One region of the Abiotrophia sp. genome, then DNA from elsewhere that is predicted to be linked to it. Evidence: predicted binding sites of a transcription regulator. Region 1 holds the regulator's gene; the other holds the start of a gene.
What was found. Region 1 encodes Rex, which represses fermentation and respiration genes when NADH is low (regulators of the CRP and FNR family bind a similar motif). Its sites were predicted from a motif close to TTGTGAANTANTTCACAA; they were not measured.
Positions count from the first base shown of each region.

Region 2: a site for Rex is predicted at 5,117-5,134, ahead of ACO53F_RS05815 (zinc-dependent alcohol dehydrogenase family protein). Genes of this name have one in related genera too.

Region 1 covers NZ_DBHIRJ010000009.1:66,054-76,545, forward strand. The annotation lists gene ACO53F_RS08040 (manganese-dependent arylsulfatase) at 1-571, shown strand, start outside; gene ACO53F_RS08045 (formylglycine-generating enzyme family protein) at 574-1,422, shown strand; gene murQ (N-acetylmuramic acid 6-phosphate etherase) at 1,595-2,536, shown strand; gene ACO53F_RS08055 (PTS transporter subunit EIIC) at 2,533-3,954, shown strand; gene ACO53F_RS08060 (MupG family TIM beta-alpha barrel fold protein) at 3,951-4,979, shown strand; gene ACO53F_RS08065 (redox-sensing transcriptional repressor Rex) at 5,291-5,953, shown strand; gene ACO53F_RS08070 ((deoxy)nucleoside triphosphate pyrophosphohydrolase) at 6,003-6,413, opposite strand; gene ACO53F_RS08075 (cation-translocating P-type ATPase) at 6,744-9,419, shown strand; gene ACO53F_RS08080 (nuclease-related domain-containing protein) at 10,068-10,492, opposite strand, start outside.
Region 2 covers NZ_DBHIRJ010000006.1:24,530-35,021, reverse strand. The annotation lists gene adhE (bifunctional acetaldehyde-CoA/alcohol dehydrogenase) at 1-1,194, opposite strand, end outside; gene ACO53F_RS05825 (ABC-F family ATP-binding cassette domain-containing protein) at 1,591-3,132, opposite strand; gene ACO53F_RS05820 (NAD-dependent protein deacylase) at 3,196-3,945, opposite strand; gene ACO53F_RS05815 (zinc-dependent alcohol dehydrogenase family protein) at 4,031-5,092, opposite strand; gene lepA (translation elongation factor 4) at 5,242-7,074, opposite strand; gene ACO53F_RS05805 (helix-turn-helix domain-containing protein) at 7,460-7,681, opposite strand; gene ACO53F_RS05800 (hypothetical protein) at 7,681-8,229, opposite strand; gene ACO53F_RS05795 (hypothetical protein) at 8,396-8,536, opposite strand; gene ACO53F_RS05790 (hypothetical protein) at 8,703-9,041, opposite strand; gene ACO53F_RS05785 (hypothetical protein) at 9,031-9,357, opposite strand; gene ACO53F_RS05780 (glucosaminidase domain-containing protein) at 9,643-10,492, opposite strand, start outside.

The DNA of each region.
Region 1 (10,492 bases):
CCAACTAGGGGAGCATGATCTCTTCCGCAAAGGCTATCCTTATCAGGGCAGCATCCAAATTCCTTCCTTTATCTATGACCCTGGCCATCTGATTGCGGCCCACCATCATACTATTCCCCAGCTGGTTAAGATTCAAGACATCTTCCCATCCTTAGTAGACCTGGTCTTGGGCCAGCAAGTGGCCACGGACGGCCGCAGCGTGCGCCAGCTCTTGCTAGGTCAAATTGACGGCTGGCGGACCGACATTCACGGGGAACATGTTCTAGGCCAAGATTCCAGTCAATTTGTCCTCAATGAACGTTATAAGTTGATTTGGTATCCGGTTGAGGACCGCTATCAACTCTTCGACTATGTGGCCGATCCGCATGAACAGGTTAACCTCTATGGGCAAGCAGCCTATGCGCCCGTAGTCTTGGAATTGACTCAAAAGCTGGTTGCCTATTTAGCCAATCGTGAAGAAGGCTTTGTTGAGGATGGGCGTCTAGTGGCGCGGCCCCTGTCAGCCCTAGTGACCACCTTGGCAGCCGCCCGACGTGGGGATGTCATGGGCTATTCCCGTCAGGAGGGCTAGTCATGGAGTGGGTCAAGTTACCAGCAGGGCACTTCCAAATGGGGGCGCCCCTAGGACAGGGTTTTGTAGAGGACTATGAAGCACCTGCTATCCCCATGCAAGTGGCGGCCTTTAGCATCGCCACGACCCCTGTTACTAACCAAGAATTTGCTGAATTTGTGGCGGCCACTGGCTACCAGACCATTGCCAGTCGGACGGGAGGCTCCTTGGTTTTTGAGGCCCTCCTGTCAGAAGACTTAGAAGCCAAGGCCCCGCGGGTGCCTGGCACACCTTGGTGGCGGGTAGTGGCAGGCGCCGACTGGCTCCATCCTTTTGGTCCTGATGGGGCTTTGGCCACAGACGCCTTGGCTGACCACCCGGTGGTCCATGTCTCCTTGGCCGATGCCTTAGCCTACTGTCAGTGGGCGGGGGTGAGCTTACCCACTGAAGCCCAGTGGGAGTATGCGGCTCGGGCCGGTCGGACCACGACCTTTCCTTGGGGCCAGGAGCTAGAAGCCGATGGGTGCTATCATGCCAATACCTGGCAGGGGGACTTTCCAGGTTTTAATAGCCAGGCCGACGGCTATTTAGGGACAGCGCCGGTCAAGACCTATGCCCCTAATGACTGGGGTCTCTATCAGGTCATCGGCAATGTCTGGGAATGGTGCGCCAATCCCCGTTACCAACTTTTGCAGGACTTTAAGCAGGCCCAACCTCTTCCAAGTCTAGCTGACTTGAAAGGGGAGTACGCCATTCGCGGCGGTTCCTTCCTCTGTCATGCCTCTTACTGCCAACGCTATCGCCTAGGTGCTCGCAATGGAGCTGACGCCTTGGTGACGGCTAGCCATATTGGTTTCCGTTGTATCAAATAAGCTGTCACAAGACCTCTAAGTCTAAGGGGTCTTGTGGCATTTTTTTGTCTTCTAAGATAAGACAGAGCAAGAAATATTATAGTACAAGAAATGTCTTGACAAAAAGCCAGACAGCGCCTTGTAATGCGCTTACATAAGGGGTATAATAAGCTTGTAGGAAGGAGGAACTACTATGGAACTAGGCAAGTTAGCAACAGAACAAGCCAACCCCCTGTCGCAGGCCATTGAGACCCTGTCAGTGGCCGAAATCACCCAGCGCATGAATCAAGAAGATCAAGGAGTCCCCTTAGCCGTCAGGCAATCCTTGCCAGAGATTAATGCCTTTATAGAAGCCCTGGTACCCGTTATGGCTCAAGGCGGTCGCCTCTTTTATGTAGGGGCTGGAACTTCAGGACGACTAGGTCTCTTGGATGCCTCGGAATGTCCCCCAACCTTTGGCGTCGCCCCTGATCGAGTCCAAGCCCTGATGGCTGGCGGTTTAGAGGCCATGACCCAGGCCATTGAAGGGGCTGAAGACGACCAAGCTGCAGCGGTCCAGGACTTAGCCGCCCTCGAACTATCAGCCAAAGATGTCTTAGTCGGTATCGCAGCCTCAGGCCGCACCCCCTATGTGGTGGCTGCTTTACGATATGCTAAGGAGCAGGGCGCTTTGACGGCGGGCCTTGCCTGTGTGGAGGAGGCCGAGATTAGCCAGTGGGCAGATTATCCAATCGAAATTCCGGTGGGGCCAGAAATTATTGCCGGTTCTAGCCGACTCAAGGCTGGGACAGCGCAAAAGTTGGTGCTCAATATGATTTCCACCACTGCCATGATTCAATTAGGTAAGGTCTATCAAGGTTACATGGTTGATGTTCAAGCCACCAACCAGAAATTGATTGACCGCGCCCATCGTATTATTGCCGCTACCGCGGACCTATCCTTGGAGCAGGCAGCGACTTATTATCAAGCAGCCCAGGGCCAGGTTAAATGCGCCATCCTCATGGCCTTAACGGCTTGTGATTTGGCGGGCGCCCAAGCCCTCTTGTCTGATAATCAAGACCACATTGCCCAGGCTATCCAAGCCAGCCAGCAGTCAGTAAATAAGCAAGATCAAATTAAGGAGGTATTACCATGAATGAATTAGCAAGTCGAATTCTATCCCTAGTGGGGGGCAAGGACAATGTCCTAGCCAATGCAACCTGTATGACGCGTTTGCGCCTGACCCTGCGCGATCTATCCCTAGTGGACCAAGAGGCCCTCAGGCAAGTGGATGGGGTCATGGGCCTAGTCGTCCAAGACCAAGTGCAAGTCATCCTAGGACCGGGCAAGGTCAATCAAGTTGGGTCAGCCTTTGCTCAATTAACAGGTCTCAGTTTGGGCTATGAGGAGCTAGCAGCCGACCAAGTGGCTAAGGCCAACAAAGACCAGCAAAAGGCTAAGTATGACAAGCCCCTGCAACGTTTCTTGCAACGGATTGCCAACATCTTCATTCCTTTGCTTCCGGGGATTATTTCGGCCGGTATGATCAATGGGATTGCCAATGTCATCAATGTCTCCAACCAGAATGCCTGGGCCGGCGAATGGTGGTTCCAAGCTATTCGGACCATGGGTTGGGCCCTTTTCGCCTTCTTGCCAATTTATGTGGGCATGAACGCGGCCAAAGAATTCAAGGGCAGTGCTGTTCTGGGTGGCATGGCTGGGGCCTTGTCCGTGGCAGTTCCAAGCATGCCTCTCTTAGCTAAGGTGGCAGATGCGCCAATCCTTCTGCCAATAACTAATAAGGCCTTCTCACCAGGGGCTGGTGGGCTCCTAGCTGCCCTCTTTATGGGGATTTTCTTCGCCTACCTAGAGCGGGCCATTCGTCGTATCATGCCCGATCTTTTGGACACCTTCTTCACGCCACTCCTGACCGTCGTAGTCGGGGTTCTGGTATCGGTCATTGTCATTCAACCGCTGGCTGCTCTTGTCACGGATGGGATTTATGCTAGCTTAGATTACTTCTATACCCAATTGGGTGCCCTCGGTGGCTTCATCCTCTCCGTTGGCTTCTTGCCACTGGTTTCTGTGGGGCTCCACCAAGCCTTAACCCCAATTCACACCATGCTGAATAATCCGGAAGGGCCAACGGCCGGGGTCAACTATCTCTTGCCAATTCTGATGATGGCAGGGGGCGGTCAGGTCGGCGCGGGTCTAGCCCTCTACCTCAAATCACGCAACAAACGTCTGAGACAATTAACTCGTGACTCCTTGCCAGTCGGCATCCTAGGGATTGGTGAACCCATGATGTATGCCGTGACTTTACCTCTAGGTAAACCATTTATTACGGCCTGCTTGGGCTCAGGTCTGGGAGGTATCCTAGCGGTCCTCTTCCATCTAGGGGCTGTCTCCCAAGGGGTGTCTGGTCTCTTCGGCTTGCTGATTATGGTGCCGGGCACACAAATCTCCTATGTCATCGCCATGTTAGGGGCTTATCTAGGTGGCTTTGTCTTGACCTGGTTCTTCGGGGTGGATGAAGCTCGAATTGCTCAAGTCTATGGTGGCGATTCACAATGAGAGGACAGGTAGTCGGCTTTTCCTTCTATACTAATCAGACCCTAGACGACAATCTGGCTCGGATTGACCGTTTTAGTCAGCAGGGCTTTGGCTATGCCTTTACCAGTCTTAACCTAACCCCTCATTATAAGCCGGTTGAGCTTGACTTGCTCATGGCGGCCTGCCATGAAAAGGGGGTCCAGGTCATGGCGGACATTAATGAGGGCAGTCTAGACCGTTATGGCCTGGACCGCCTACAAGCCTGGGGCTTTGGCTCCTTGCGGGTGGATGCTGGACTGACGCCCCAGCAGATGGCCGTCCTCAGCCAGTCCAGTCACCTGGTCCTTAATGCTTCGACTATTACGGGAAGCTTGCTAGAAGCCTTAGCTCAAGCAGGGGTGGCCCTGGGCCGGGTCTGGGCTGCCCATAACTATTATCCCAAGGTCTATAGTGGCCTCAGCCAAGACTATGTTCTGGCCCAAAACCAAAGACTGCATGCCTTAGGCATTCCCTGTCTAGCCTTTGTCAGTGGCCAGGTGGCTAGGGGCCCTTACTTTGATGGCCTCTGCACCGTCGAGCAGACCCGCCATTGGCCAAGTCAGCAGGCGGCCCTCTATCTCTTGTCACAATGCCAAGTGGACCGGGTCTACATAGGGGATTGTGATGTCAGCCAAGATCAACTGAGTCGTCTGGCCAGTCTTAATGATGGTCTAGTAGAGTTGCGGGCCCAGGCTCCGCAAGTCTTGCTAGATCAAGTCTGGTCTAACCGGCCGGATCCCAGCGATTGGGTCATCCGGGCCTCAGAAACCCGCCAAGCCTTGCGTGGGCAAGAAGTGGTAGGCCAGTCTGGGCCTCGTCAGCGAGGGGATCTGGTCCTGGGCCGAGCCAACTATGGCAGCTATGCCAATGAACTGGAAATTTGCCTGACCGACTTGCCAGCGGATGACCGCCAGGCCATTGTCGGTCAGGTGGTTAGCTCAGATTTAGGCCTCCTGGACTATATTCGGGGCGACTGGTCTCGCTTTCGTTTGTCACTGAGCGAATAAAACAACCCCCATTGTGGCTAGAATAAGGCCATAATGGGGGTTGAATATTTAGCGAAAAAAGCCAAGTTGAAAAGGTTTGCTCTATGAGAAAGACTCTCATCGTTCCCTTCGTCACATAAAAACCACCTAGAGAAGTTCGTGCTATCACGTAAATGAAAGCGTGATAAGGCAGGAGTACGACAATTATTACTGAACTATAATAATTGTATTAAGTTCACCCCTAAATAATGGAGTCTGACCTAGTAAGGTGGTATACTAAAGATATCGACCGGAGAATAAGCAAAATATTTTTATGTGAAAGAAGTGATCAAATGCGTAGAGAAATACCAAAAGCAACTGTGAACCGGCTTCCAATTTACCATCGTTACTTACGATTCTTACAGAATGCCGGAAAAAAGCGGATTTCGTCTACTGAACTCAGTGATGCGGTGAAAGTGGATAGTGCGACCATTCGTCGTGACTTCTCATACTTCGGCGCCTTGGGTAAACGGGGCTATGGCTATGATGTTGATTACTTATTAGACTTCTTCACCAAGACCCTGAACCAAGACCGTCTGACTTCTGTAGCCCTTATTGGGGTAGGGAATCTAGGGAATGCGCTCCTGCATTATAATTTCCGCAAGAATAATAATGTGCGGATTGGGGCGGCCTTCGAAGTAGACCCTAAATTGATTGGAACCATTCAATCGGGTGTGCCAGTCTATTCAATTGATGAGTTGGAAGAGCAATTAGAAGCCCAAGGCATTGAAATTGCCCTCTTAACGGTGCCACAAGAAGAGGCGCCAATAGCGGTAGAACGTTTAGTGGCAGCAGGTATCAAAGGGATTCTCAACTTCACGCCATTGCGTTTCGATGTGCCAAGTCATGTTCGTATGCAACACGTGGACTTAACCAATGAGCTGCAAACCTTGATTTATTTCATCGACAGCAACATGCATCAGCATGATGACTTTGTTGATTTCCGCAGACATTAAAATAAAGGCGACTAGGACTGGGTCCTGGTCGCCTTTGTTTTGTCTATCTCTATAGTGAGGAGCCTTCTTGGGCCAAGAGCTGAGCCGCTGGAATATCGACGGGTGCCCATTCTAGGCTCATGAGGTCTTGGGGCTGGACCCAACGGCTAGCCTGGTGCTCGAGCAGGGTCAGACTGCCAGATAGAATCTTAGCCTTGTAAACCGCCAGCTGAATCGTGGCGAATTCGTAGGTGTATTCCGCCGTCGTCACCCAGTCACCCACTTCAATTTCGAGGGTCAGTTCTTCCTTAATTTCCCGCGCCAGAGCTTGGGCTTCTGTCTCGCCAGCTTCTAGTTTGCCACCGGGAAATTCCCAGAGTCCGGCTAGGCTCATTTGCTGGCCACGCTGGAGGCAGAGGACCTGGCCATCTTGGATAATGGCGGCGCCTACTACACGAATGATTTTGCCTGTCTTTGTCATGTCAATCCCTCCTCATTTCTTCACTCCTATCCTAGCGCGTCCGGCCTCTATCGTCAAGATCGCCGCTTATGTCAAAGCCAAAATAGCAAGTGTTTTTTTCTTGCTTTTTTGGTAGCTTATCTCTATAATAGTAAGAGTAATATAACCATTGACTTCATAAGGGAGTAACTAGAGCCTAGCTCGTTGGTATCAACAAATATGTAGCATCTGCTGCTGGTACTGACTGAAATAGTGAGACTTATGCTGATTCACTCGTTGGGTGGCGGCATAAGTCTTTTTTTACAAGCTGGGGCGGCCAGCATGAAGGAATGGATCAAATAGGAGGTTACTATGTCAACAAAATTATCAGCCTTTAACCAAGAGGCGCAAGCCGTCATTGACAGCTTAGAAAGCCATGTTGAGACGGGCTTGACAGCTGCAGTGGCTGCGCAACGCTTGGAAGAGTTCGGTCCTAATGAACTCAAGGCCGAAGCTCATTCAACCCTCTTGCAGAAGTTTATTGAGCAATTCAAGGACTTCATGATTATCATCCTCTTGATTGCGGCGGCTGTCTCCTTCGTGGCCAGCCACGAGTGGCACGACGCGGTCATCATTCTCCTAGTGGTGGTGCTTAACGCCATTATGGGGGTAGTCCAAGAAGCCAAGGCTGAAGAAGCCATTGACGCCCTCAAGGAAATGGCCTCACCTGACGCCCGTGTCCGCCGTGATGGCAATGTCATGACCGTTAAGTCTCATGACTTGGTGCCAGGCGACATCGTCTTATTGGAAGCTGGAGATATTGTACCAGCGGATATGCGTTTGATTGAAGCCAACTCACTCAAGGTTGAAGAAGCAGCCTTGACTGGGGAATCGGTGCCAGTTGATAAGGACATCAGCGTGATTGCAGAAGAAGGTGCCGGGATTGGGGACCGCCATAACATGGTCTTCTCTAGCACCAATGTAACTTACGGTCGTGCTTTAGCCATTGTAACAGCAACTGGGATGAATACCGAAGTCGGCCATATCGCCAGCATGTTAGCGAGCGCGGAGAAAACCAAGACCCCATTGCAACGCGACCAAGACCGTTTGGGTAAGACCTTGACTATTATGATCTTAGTCATTGCGGCTGTGACCTTCATCGTTGGCTTGTTGCGTGGCCGTCAGATTACTGACATGCTCTTAGTATCTATTTCCTTGGCCGTAGCTGCTATTCCGGAAGGCTTGCCAGCTATTTCGACCATTATCCTATCTATCGGGACCCAAACCATGGCTGACCGTAAGGCTCTGGTTCGGACCTTGCCTGCCGTTGAGACCTTGGGTGGGACCCAAATTATCTGTTCCGATAAGACGGGGACCTTGACCCTTAACAAGATGACCATTGAAAAAGCCTACTATGATGGGGTTCTCCACAAGGCCTCTGAAGACTTAGATTTAGATTTACCGCTCTTACGTTCCATTGTCTTGGCTAACGACACGGAAGTGGACGCCGAAGGTAATTTGATCGGGGATCCAACCGAGACTGCCATGGTTAAGTTTGCCTTAGACAAGGGCTATCCTTTGGCTGAACGCTTGGCTAGCTTCCCACGGGTGGGCGAGATTCCATTTGACTCTACCCGTAAATTGATGACGACAGTTCACCCGCTAGCGGATGGTCGCTACCTGGTAGCCACCAAAGGGGCGCCAGACCAATTGCTCAAACGCTGCCTTCATAAGGACTTTGGCGGCCAAGTGACCGACTTGACCGATGCTGATCGCCAAGCTATCTTGACCGAAAATACAGGCATGGCGCGTCAGGCCTTACGTGTCTTGGCAGGGGCTTATAAGATTATTGATCAATTGCCTAGCAAGTTCGAATCTGAGGAATTAGAACATGACTTAATCTTTGCTGGTTTGGTCGGTATGATTGACCCTGAGCGTCAAGAAGCTGCGGATGCTATTGCTGTAGCCAAAGGGGCCGGCATGCGGACCGTCATGATTACCGGTGACCACGCTGAAACCGCGCAAGCTATTGCGGAACGTCTAGGCATCTTGAATCCAAACGAAGACAACCACCATCACGTCATGACCGGGGCCGAGCTCGATTCTATTTCTGATCAAGAATTAGAAGCGCGTGTTCAAGACTTGTCAGTCTACGCCCGCGTATCGCCTGAGCACAAGGTGCGTATTATCAAGGCTTGGCAGTCTAAAGGTAAGACGGTTTCCATGACCGGGGATGGGGTCAACGATGCGCCTTCCCTCAAACAAGCAGATATCGGGGTCGGCATGGGGATTACTGGGACCGAAGTGTCCAAGGGCGCTTCTGATATGGTCCTTGCTGACGATAACTTTGAAACCATCGTCGTGGCGGTTGAAGAAGGGCGTAAGGTCTTCGCCAACATCCAGAAGGCTGTCCAATATCTCTTGTCAGCTAACTTGGGTGAGGTCATTACCCTCTTCGTAGCCACCTTATTAGGTTGGACCATCTTGCAACCTGTTCATATCTTATGGATAAACTTAGTGACAGACGTCTTCCCAGCCATCGCTTTGGGGATGGAAAAAGCCGAGCCAGATGTGATGAATCGTCCGCCACGGACTAAGGAATCTAGCTTCTTATCTAACGGTATTCTGCCAAGTATCCTCTATCAAGGGGTCTTGGAAAGTGCCTTGACCCTCTTCATCTACCAGTTAGCCCGTCAATGGTACCACCAAGAAAACTTGGCCGAAACCATGGCCTTTGCGACCTTAGGTTTGATTCAACTCTTCCATGCTTTCAACGTCAAGTATGTCTTCACCTCTCTCTTCACAGGGAAAGCCTTCGATAACAAGTTCCTCAACGGTGCCAGCCTCTTATCAGCTGCTATGTTGCTAGGCGTTATCATCATTCCAGGCATCAACGACTTCTTCGACGTGACTGCGCCAACCCTACCACAATGGGGCTTGGTACTCGCTGTATCCTTCAGCATCATTGTGTTAGTTGAACTCATCAAGTGGGGCCTACGCGCTAGTGGCCTAGCTGACAAGTTAAGCAAACAAGAAAGCAAATCATAAGAAAAAGGCCTGCCACCTCTGACCTAGCTCGGAGGTGGCTTTTTTGTTGAAGTGCCAAGACAAAGGCGCGCCATGTCGCATTGGGAATCCGCCATGTCGTGTTGGACCTCCAACGCGACGTGGCACGAGCTCCAAGGGTCCGAATCCGCCCAAAAGGGAGTAAAAAGAGCGCGCCACGTCGCATTGGTAGCCTGCCATGTCGCGTTGGGCCTCCAACGCGACGTGGCTCCACCTCAAAGGCGCCAAAACTACCCAAAAGGGAGCAAAACGAGCGCGCCACGTCGCATTGGAAGTGCGCCATGTCGCGATGGGCCTCCAATACGACGTGGCACGAGCTCCAAGGGTCCGAATCCCCCCGAAAGAGAGCAAAACGAGTGCGCCACGTCGCATTGGGAGTGCGCCATGTCGCGATGGGCCTCCAACGCGACGTGGCACGAGCTTCAAGGGTCCGAATCCACCCAAAAGAGAGCAAAACGAGCGCGCCATGTCGCATTGGGAGGTCGCCATGTCGTGTTGGGCCTCCAACGCGACGTGGCTCGAGCCCAAATAGTCCGAATCCGCCCAAAAGAGAGCAAAACGAGTGCGCCATGTCGCATTGGGAGGTCGCCATGTCGCGATGGACCTCCAACGCGACGTGGCTCCCAAACTTCAGACTCCATCATACTGTGACAGGCACTGATAAACGGTGGCATAGTCATTTTGGTAGCAAGCGTGGTGGCCTTTGTGGAGTGGGTGGAAGTGTTGAGCTAGTTGGCGTTGCAGGGTACGGTCCAATTGCTTGCTTCCCATATAGTTGGAAATTGCCGAGCGACTCAGCGGCAGGTCATGATTTAACAAGGCCCACTCACAGATGCTACGCAAACAGGCGGCTGCCTTATCTTCCCAAAACCCGCAATGCGGGCAGGAAACCTTATAACGACTGCAACTCATGCCCAGCCGCAAGCACCGGGGGCAGCCAATGCCGCTTAGCAGAGTTTGACTCTCGATGGAAGTCAGTTGGCGCGGCCGATAGGGGCTGGCATGTTGGAGTGGTCTCAGTAAATCTAAGACTAGTTGCTGGCGCCGACTGCAAG
Region 2 (10,492 bases), on a different contig from region 1:
ACCGAAGTCTTTAGCCAGTTGCTCGTTACGTGTATGGATAGCAGCAGAGTGACCCAAACCATGGAATTCAACCATTTGACGAGACTTAGCAATCCCATCTTCCGTATTTTCTGATTTCAATACCGCAATAATTGGTGAGAGTTTTTCACGAGTTAATGGTTCTTTTGGCCCTACTTCACTTACTTCAGCAGCGAGAATGTTGGTGCCTTCTGGTACACTGAAGCCAGCTTGTTCTGCAATCCAAGCAGCTGGTTTACCCACGATATCGGCGTTCAATTTGCCTTCTGCACAGTTCTTGCTGTTAGCTTTTACGCCGAAGCAGTAGTTTTCTAACAAGGCTTTTTCTTTCTTGTTAACGAAGTAAACATGGTAAGACTCAAATTCTTTCTTGAATTCAGCGTAAACTTCTTTATCCACAATGGCAGCTTGCTCAGAAGCACAGACCATCCCGTTGTCGAAAGACTTAGACATGATAATGTCGTGAGCAGCTTGTTGAATGTTAGCTGTTTTTTCTACGTATGCAGGTACGTTACCAGCCCCTACCCCTAAAGCAGGCTTGCCGCATGAGTAAGCGGCACGAACCATGGCGTTACCACCAGTTGCTAAGATCGTCGCAATCCCTGGGTGATTCATAAGTGCAGAAGTTGCTTCCATAGATGGTAAAGTAATCCATTGGATACAGTTCTTGGGTGCCCCTGCTGCTACTGCCGCATCGTAAACCACTTTGGCTGCGTGAGCAGAAGATTCTTGTGCAGATGGGTGGAAGGCAAAGACGATTGGGTTACGCGTCTTCAATGAAATCAAAGATTTGAAAATCGCGGTAGAAGTTGGGTTGGTGGTTGGGGTAATCCCCGCTACAACCCCGACAGGTTCAGCAATCAAGGTTAAACCAGTCACATCGTCTTCTGAGATGATGCCAACTGTTTTAGTGTGACGCATGTTGTTAACCACGTGCTCGCAGGCAAAGAGGTTCTTAGTTGCCTTATCTTCGAATACCCCACGACCTGTTTCGTCAAGCGCGTGCTTAGCCAAGACCCCGTGTTGGTCTAAGGCTGCAACTGAGGCTTTAGCCACAATGTAGTCTACTTGTTCTTGGTCTAAGAGACGGAACTCGTCAAGAGCGACTAAGCCTTTTTGGACAAGCTCATCAACATGGGCTTGAGCCTCTAACTTCTTATCTTCTTTTTCAACCATGGATGTTCCTCCTAAGTTCTTTTTATTTACATCTTCATCATACGCTTTTGTTTTCAAAAAGTAAAGCACTTGTTCAAGTTCAAACGATAAAAAATTTTATATTGACGGTCTTTTTTTGTAAATGAGCATGTATGAAAACTAGGCACAATGTGAAGGTTGTTTTCAAAACGTTTTCAAATATTGACCTATCAGTATTTCAACTAAATGCTTATGTGAATAGAAAACCTTATCATTTTAAATAAAATACTCGGGTTACTCATATAAAATATTATATATTCTCTATTCGTTTTTTAGATTCACAAACACTTTGTGAAAATGAGTTTATAAAATAATCTTGATATATCGGCATTAATCCATGAAAAAAAGCCAAAGTGAACAAACTTTGGCTTTGGCTTGTTAAAATTGATTGAAGTCCCAAATTTGGTCGACCCAACCTTGATAAAATTCAGGTTCGTGGCAAACCATGAGGATACTGCCCTTGTATTCTTTGAGGGCTCGAGCCAATTCTTCCTTGGCATCGACGTCCAAGTGGTTGGTCGGCTCGTCCAAGATCAAGACATTATGGGGAGCATTCATAAGTAAGCAAAGGCGGACCTTGGCCTGCTCTCCCCCACTTAGGACTTGAATTTGGCTTTCGATGTGCTTAGAAGTCAGGCCACAACGCGCTAAGGCAGCGCGAACTTCAGCCTGGTTCATAGCTGGGAAAGCATTCCAAACAGCTTCTAAGGGCGTCTGACGATTACCTGAAGCAACTTCTTGTTCGAAGTAACCAATTTCCAAGTAATCACCCTGCTCTACTTGGCCAGCTAAGGCCGGAATAAGCCCCATGAGACTCTTGAGTAAAGTTGTCTTCCCAATCCCGTTGGCCCCGATGATAGCCACCTTCTGGTTACGTTCAAAGACTAGGTCCAGCGGCTTGGTCAGGGGCTGGCTATAACCAATTTCTAACTGATTAGCTTCGAAGATGAAACGGCCAGGGGTCCGTGCAGACTGGAAGTCAAATTTTGGCTTAGGTTTCTCGCCTTGTAGCTCAATGACTTCCATCTTATCTAATTTCTTCTGACGGGACATGGCCATATTGCGCGTTGCTACTCGGGCCTTGTTGCGGTTGACGAAGTCCTTGAGGTCCGCTATTTCCTTCTGTTGGCGTTCATAGGCCGCTTCTAGCTGGGCACGCTTCATGGCGTGGACCGCTTGGAAGTTCTCATAGTCGCCAACATAACGACTGAGCTTGAGGTTTTCCACATGATAGATAATGTTAATGACACTATTAAGGAATGGAATATCATGGGAAATTAAGATAAAGGCATTTTCGTAGTTTTGCAAGTAACGTTTAAGCCACTCGATATGTTCGGCATCCAAGTAGTTGGTCGGCTCGTCCAAGAGTAAGATGTCGGGCTTTTCTAAGAGTAACTTAGCCAATAAGACCTTAGTCCGCTGTCCCCCACTCAGTGAGGTGACGTCTGTGTCTAAACCAAAGGCGGTAATTCCAAGAGCACGAGCCACTTCTTCAATTTTAGCATCCAAGGTATAGAAATCGTGGACTTCCAGGCGTTCTTGTAGCTCCCCTACTTCCTTTAATAGGTCTGCCATGGTTTGGTCATCAGCGGTCGCCATCTCTTCATAGGCCTCGCTAATGCGGGCTTCAATGGCAAATAAATCATCAAAGGCCATGCGTAAGACATCGCGAATGGTTTGACCAGGCTTAAGGACGCTGTGTTGGTCTAGGTAGCCAGTTGTAACATACTTGGCCCACTCTACCTTGCCTTCATCTGGCACTTGCTTACCTGTTACAATGTTCATGAAGGTTGATTTCCCTTCACCATTGGCCCCAATCAGGCCGATATGTTCCCCTTTGAGTAGGCGGAAGGAGACATCTTCGAAGATGGCCCGATCGCCGAATCCATGGGTAAGATTTGATACGCTTAAGATACTCATGTCTTTCCTCCAAATTGACAGTTCCTTCCTATTATAGTCTATTCTGTCTGCTTTGAATAGGCCCTATTGACCTAGAAGCACTAATTGGCTGAAAACCTGCCCAATAGGAGCATGAATAACTAAATCTGCCCAGTCATCCTGAGGAATAGCCTCTTTGTTAATGACCACCAAATGCTTGCCCTTAAAGTATTGCAGTAGACCTGCAGCCGGATAGACGACTAAAGAAGTACCGCCTACTATCAAGGTATCGGCCCGCTGAATAGCTGAAATGGCCTGGTCAAAGACTTCCATATTAAGCGACTCTTCATATAGGGTAACATCTGGTTTAAGCACGCCGCCACAATGAGGACAGCGCGGAATGCCCTGACTATCATAAGCGTCAAGAAAGCTCTTAAGGTCATAGACTCTACCACATTCCTGACAAATATTACGATCAATGGTTCCATGAAGCTTGAGGACACCTTGACTACCTGCAGCTTCATGTAGGGTGTCAATATTCTGGGTAATGACAGCGTCTAAGTGGCCACTAGCCTCCAAACGCGCTAGAAAGTTATGGGCAGGATTTGGTTTAGCATGAGGGTAACTCAAATGCTTACGGTAAAAATCATAGAAAAGCTGGGGATATTTAAGATACATACTATGGCTAATCAGTTGTTCGGCTGAAAAGTTTCTTCCCAGATCTTGACTATAAACGCCCTGGGCACTGCGAAAATCAGGTATACCTGATTCTGTTGACACACCTGCGCCACCGAAAAAGACAAGATGCTGGCTATTATTAATAATGGTTTGTAGAGCCTGAATGGCTTCTTGCATAGGCTTACCTCCTATCTGCTCTTCTGATATAAAAAGTGACCGAGCCAAGGCCCAGTCACTTATAGTAAAAGCCATCCTTCTTAGCCTAGCTTTGTGGGCTAAGGTCATTTTCAATTAGGACCTTAATGGCATTATTCTTAGAGGCATCGCGGAAGACTTCATAAGCTTCTTCGATTTGAGACAATTTGAAGTAGTGGGTAACGAGTTCTTCAGGGTGAATCTTTTGCGCTTCTAAGGCTTGCAGCAGTTGTGGTGTGGTATTAGTTGACACCAAGCCGGTTGTCACGGTAATATTGCGAATCCAGAGACGGTCTAAGTCAAATTGTACAGGTACCCCATGGACACCCGCGTTAGCAATACGGCCGTCAACTGCAATAATCTTTTGGCAGAAGTCAAAGGATGCTGGAATCCCCACTGCTTCAATGGCCACATCAACCCCACGACCACCCGTTAAGTCAAAGATTTCCTTGATAGCTCTATCAGTATCGGAATTATTAACCTTATGGGTAGCGCCAAACTTGAGGGCGGTATCTAGGCGGTGTTCATCGATATCCACCATGATAATCTTAGCAGGAGAATAGAATTGAGCGGTTAAGAGTGAGCCCAAACCAACAGGTCCAGAACCAATAATGGCCACATTACAACCTGGCTCTACCCGACCTTTTAGGACCCCAATTTCATAACCCGTTGGTAGAATATCTGAAATCATAACCATGGCTTCATCACTAAGGCCTGCTGGTGGATTATAGAGGGTATTGTCTGCGTGTGGAACGCGGAGATATTCAGCCTGTGTGCCGTCGATTAAGTGGCCGAAGATCCAACCACCCTCATCTTCACAGTGGGCATAAATCCCCTTCTTACAGTAGTAACACTTACCGCAAGAGCAGACGCAAGAAACAATGACTTTATCGCCAGGCTTGAAGTTGGTCACACTGGAGCCAACTTCTTCGACAACCGCAATCCCCTCGTGTCCTAAAATCGTCCCACTTTGGACAGCTGGCACATCACCCTTGATGATGTGTAGGTCTGTCCCACAGATGGTCGTTTTAAGCATACGAACAATTGCATCCGTTGGCTTCAAGATGACAGGCTTTGGCTTGTCAACGAACTTTGCTAGGCCAGGTTCAACATAGGTGTATGCTTTCATAGTAGATCCTCCTTATTGTGAAATTTGTGAAATATACTACACTTATATTGTAAACCTTTTCTTGGGTGATTGCAAGCGATTTCCTAGTTATTCTGAGCTTCTTCTATACAAAAAAGCTCCCACCAAATCGGTTGGGAGCTTGATAGAATCTAATCTTCGTCCATTTGTAGGATAGCCATGAAGGCTTCTTGTGGAACTTCCACCGTCCCAATTTGTTTCATCCGCTTTTTCCCCTCTTTTTGTTTCTCGAGGAGCTTCTTACGACGGCTGACGTCCCCACCGTAGAGTTTAGCTGTTACGTCTTTACGTAGGGCCTTAATGGTGGTACGCGCTAGAATCTTATTACCGATAGCAGCCTGAACCGGCACTTCGAAGAGTTGTCGTGGGATGATGCCACGAAGTTTTTCTACTAATTCACGGCCACGACCGTAAGCAAAGTCCTTGTGGACAATCATGGAGAAGGCGTCAATCAGGTCGCCATTGAGCAGGATATCCATCTTAACTAGGTTAGATGGTTTGTAGCCAATTAATTCGTAGTCAAGGGATGCATAGCCTTTGGTATTGGATTTGAGCTTATCGAAGAAGTCATAGATGATTTCTGACAATGGTAACTCATAGACCACATTGACTCGGTAATCATCCAGATAATCCATGGTAATGAAGTTGCCCCGCTTACGCTGGCCGATATCCATGACCGCCCCAACGTATTCATTAGGCACCATAATGGAGGCCTTGACGTAGGGCTCGTAGATTTCATCGATGACGGTTTGATCTGGCATAGCAGACGGGTTATCCACGATGATTTCCTCACCATTGGTCTTTTTAACCTTGTAAATAACCGAAGGCGCTGTAGTAATCAGGTTGATGTCGAACTCACGTTCCAGACGTTCCTGGATAACGTCCATGTGCAGCAAGCCTAAGAAACCGGTACGGAAGCCAAAACCTAGGGCTTGAGAAGTTTCAGGCTCAAATTGTAAGGCTGCGTCATTAAGTTGGAGTTTTTCCAAGGCATCTCGTAAATCGTTATAGTCGTTAGACTCGACTGGATAGAGACCGCAGTAGACCATAGGATTGAGCTTACGGTAGCCGTCTAGTGGTTCTTGGGCCGGATTGTTGGCCAAGGTAATGGTATCCCCTACTCGCGTATCTTGAATGGTCTTAATGGAAGCCGTGATATAGCCCACATCCCCTACCATGAGATAGTCGCGTTGGACTGGTTTAGGACTGAAGACCCCTACTTCCACTACATCGAATTCTTTGCCGTTGGACATCAAACGAATCTTGTCGCCAGGTTTCACGACCCCGTTAATGACCCGGATATTCAAGACAACACCACGGTAGGAATCGTAGACAGAGTCGAAAATCAAGGCTTGAAGCGGCGCTTCTAGATCGCCCGGAGGGGCTGGTACCTTGTGGACGATTTGCTCCAGGATTTGGTCAATCCCAATACCGGATTTGGCTGACGCGAAAACGGCCTCACTAGCGTCAATCCCAATGACATCTTCAATTTCAACTTGAACACGCTCAGGATCAGCGGCTGGCAAGTCAATCTTGTTAATCACCGGCAGAATTTCCAAGTCGTTATCTAAAGCCAAATAAACGTTGGCTAGAGTCTGAGCTTCAATCCCCTGGGCGGCATCGACGACCAAGATAGCCCCTTCACAGGCTGCCAGTGAACGTGACACCTCATAGGTAAAGTCCACGTGCCCTGGGGTGTCAATTAGGTGGAAGATATACTCTTCCCCATCCTGAGCCTTATAGGTCAGTTCAACAGCGTTGAGTTTAATGGTAATGCCTCGCTCCCGCTCCAAGTCCATGGAGTCCAAGAGTTGGTCCTGCATTTCCCGGTCTGAAACCGTCTCCGTCAGTTGTAGAATACGGTCAGCCAAGGTTGATTTACCGTGGTCAATATGAGCGATAATGGAGAAGTTGCGAATTTTCTCCTGGCGGGCTCGGAGTGCTTGTAATTCTTGTGGATTCATAGGCTTCCTCTTTCGTACAAATTTATCTAGATAGGAGTGCCATCTGGCACTAATACACTGGTCTATTGTACCAAATTTTTGGCTCTAAGACTAGGGTTAAGCCAGGGAATGCTAACTAAAATTAAGAACAAAAAAGGCTGGAAGATTCCAGCCTTTAGACTTATTTGCCTTCAAACATATCAAGGTAAGGCCTAATTCAGACCAATACGGATAAACCTTTATATGACAGTGCTTCTAAAAGACTCAATCAGATACACAAAGATAAATGCTAGGTAAGTCTGCCCCATGAATGCCCCATGGAAGAACAGCGCCACAAAAGATTTTGCTGAGGTTAGCAAGTTAATTTTTAACTGTTGCATATTTTGCAACAGTTCGCGTATGCGCGTTAATGATTTTCATTTGGTAGCAATTCATCTTCTTCGCCATCGATGTACACCTCAGCAATCTTCATCAGTGTTGCAAGGGTTAAGTTTTCAAAGTCAGCTTTGCCTTGTCGATATCTTGAGATCGCGTTCCTTGAAATGCCTGTCTTTTGTTCGATAGAATAAGCAGAGATGCTGGTATCATCCAGCACCTCTTTTATTTTTTTTAGGTCTAGTGTTTTCATTATCGTTCTTCCTTTCTCTTAATATGACCAGTTTCAATTAAGATATCACCTCTTAAGTTAACTGTTCTCTCAATTGTAAACTCATAATTATCAATATCTTCCGGCTTCATAGTGTACTCTTTGTCAAAAGCTGTTAGTTTAACTAAAGGGGTGCCATCTTTTTTTGAATTGATATGTTCAACTTCCTTAGCAATTTCTATTAACTCTACAGTATTGTAAATAATTGATGTATAGCTGCATGTTTTCATTTCTTCTGTGATGTTTTCGGGGTAAGGGGCCAAGTCACCCACATATTTTAAGATGTACTCAATCACTTTTTTGATTTCTTCGTCCGAGTCTTTTCGACTGTCTAATTGATTATGTCCTTCCTTATGAAATTCTTCAACTATATCTCCATACACTCCGTAAAAATTTCCCCAGGAGTTTGACACACCTTGAATATTTCCTGTGCCTTTGTTAGCAAGAATCTTGCCATTCTTACCTGTGATGATGTAATTTACTTTTACTGGGCTTTTTAATTGTTCCATTACCATTTCAGATGTTAACATAATAAATCTCTCCTTAAATGTTTGATTATTTTTGTTTGTTTTTACTTCTTACGAATTGGTAGCACATCAATGATACCATCAATAATAACCATGCTTTCATCGTTCTGTTTGGTATGTTATAATTCAAGTGAGGACTAGGGGCTTTCGCCCCTTCCTCACTGAACAGCTATCTTCGATTCCTTTTGCTTGGTCGCTTGCGGTATCGTTTTGGCTGTTCTTTTTTGTTGCTTTTAAGTATCTCTATGATACTTGCTAGCCCCGCTAAGAACGCTCCGAGATAGCCAAGAAGTTCCATCGCTTCTTTCATACCTTTCTCCTTTCTTGTTTTGTTAAGGTCTTAATCAACCTTACAAACATATTATAACGTATATTTATGTGGACGTCAACTCTTTTTGACGAAAAAGTTTATTTTTATTCAAAAAAAAAGCCCCCAGGCAAAAGCCCAGGGGTGATGTCATAAAAAAGGTGGCTCATTACTTCATTGCTATTTTCTCTACCAAGGCCATCCGGCTAAGATAGTCGAGGCTTTCTACTTTGTTAGCTAAATCTTCGGCGCCGGGCATTTCTGTATCTCGGATGGAGTCCGGCAAATATCTAATTTTGTTACGATCAATAAAAGTACCTAATACGGCCTCACCTAGTATAACGAGGTCTCTTTCCGTTAACTCAATCTTTTCTGCTAACCCCATAAGAACGTTGTATCGTTCGATGGTGTCAGCCACCCTCCGGGAGAATGTTCTCCCGTCCGGGTTTTCGTACATATCTACCATCTGGTCACTTAGCCAGATGGTTTTTTTTCTGCTATTGCTCATTTTCTTCATCCTCTTCTAGTAAATCTTCTAACTCTTCAATCTTAGGAAATATAACATCGCAGATAAAATCGTCTTTTTCTTCGTCTGTTAAGTCATCTTTGATTCTACCGTCCGTATCTAGTAGTTCCCATTCTTGTAGGGTGTCACGCCAGTACTCTAATGATAGTGGAATTGTAAAAATCACTTCCTCCTCGTACTCAGAAAAACTCCCCTCTTGTCTAGTTCCATAGTTACCGTCGCGGAACAAATAAAACTCTGTTCCTTGTTGGGTCATTTCGTTAAATAGTGCGTTGGCAATTTCATTAATCTTTTCCATTTTAATTTCCTCCTCTGGCCCTCCTGGCCATCGCGATTTATTTGCAAGATTTACCTTACACTTATATAATAACTCAAGGTATGGTGTTTGTCAATACCTTTTATAAACTTTTTTTGGCTTTCTTGGAAAATATCCAAAACGTTGATACTAAGCTGTTTGCAAGGCATTGGAAGGCGCTTTGGAATTTACTTGGAAAATAAAAAAAGCTCCAGGTCAAAGCCTGGAGCATGTCATAAAAAGCGTTCGGAATACCGGACTTATTTTGTTTGGTCTAAAATATTAGACCTAGAATTTACCTACGATGTTGCCAGTTGCTTTTTCAATCAGAGAACCGTCTTCAGCAACTGTAATTTCAGTGTTCTCAAGCATTGACCCATCTTCTTTGACATAATAGAGCCGCCCATCGCCACCAGGAACATATTCCTTAGATGACATTTCGCCGTTATCTTCAAGATGATACCACTTGTCCTCGTATCGGACCCATCCGATAACCATTCGGCAGGCCTCGTCAAAGTAGTACCACTTACCGTCACGATACACCCAACGCTTAGCATAAGCATAACCGTCCTCGTCAAAGAGGTACCAGTAATCGTACAGTTTAAGCCATTGGTCTGCTGGCCAAGAGCCATCTTCGTTACGATACCACCAACCGGTATCGTTCTTAAGCCATCCGGTTTCTTTGACCTCGGAAGAGCCAACAGATTCACCGCTTAAGATAGCATTGACCTTAGCTTGGACTGCATTGTAGTCGTAACCGGAAGCTGTCAAGCGAGCTTTTCTATCTTCGCCAGACCCCCATTGGCCATTGATTACCTCTTGAGCTACCTCTGCAACTGATTTAGAGCCACTAGAAGATGAAGCGGAGCCAGACCCGTAGTTAGGTCTAGCATATCCCTTGATTTGCCAATGGTTCCAAGCGTAAGAGCGTCTCCGCACAGCGGAAGGAGAACCTGAGTTACCCTCGATGGTATTTACTGTGTTGCCACTAACAGACTCAACAATACCGATATGGTCTGCAAAACCGCCACCGTCCCAGTCAAAGGTGATAATGTCACCGGCTTGTGGATATGACTTCCCAATCCAGATTCCTTTTGATTGGAAGATGCCGATGTGTCGCTGTACACCACACTCTCCT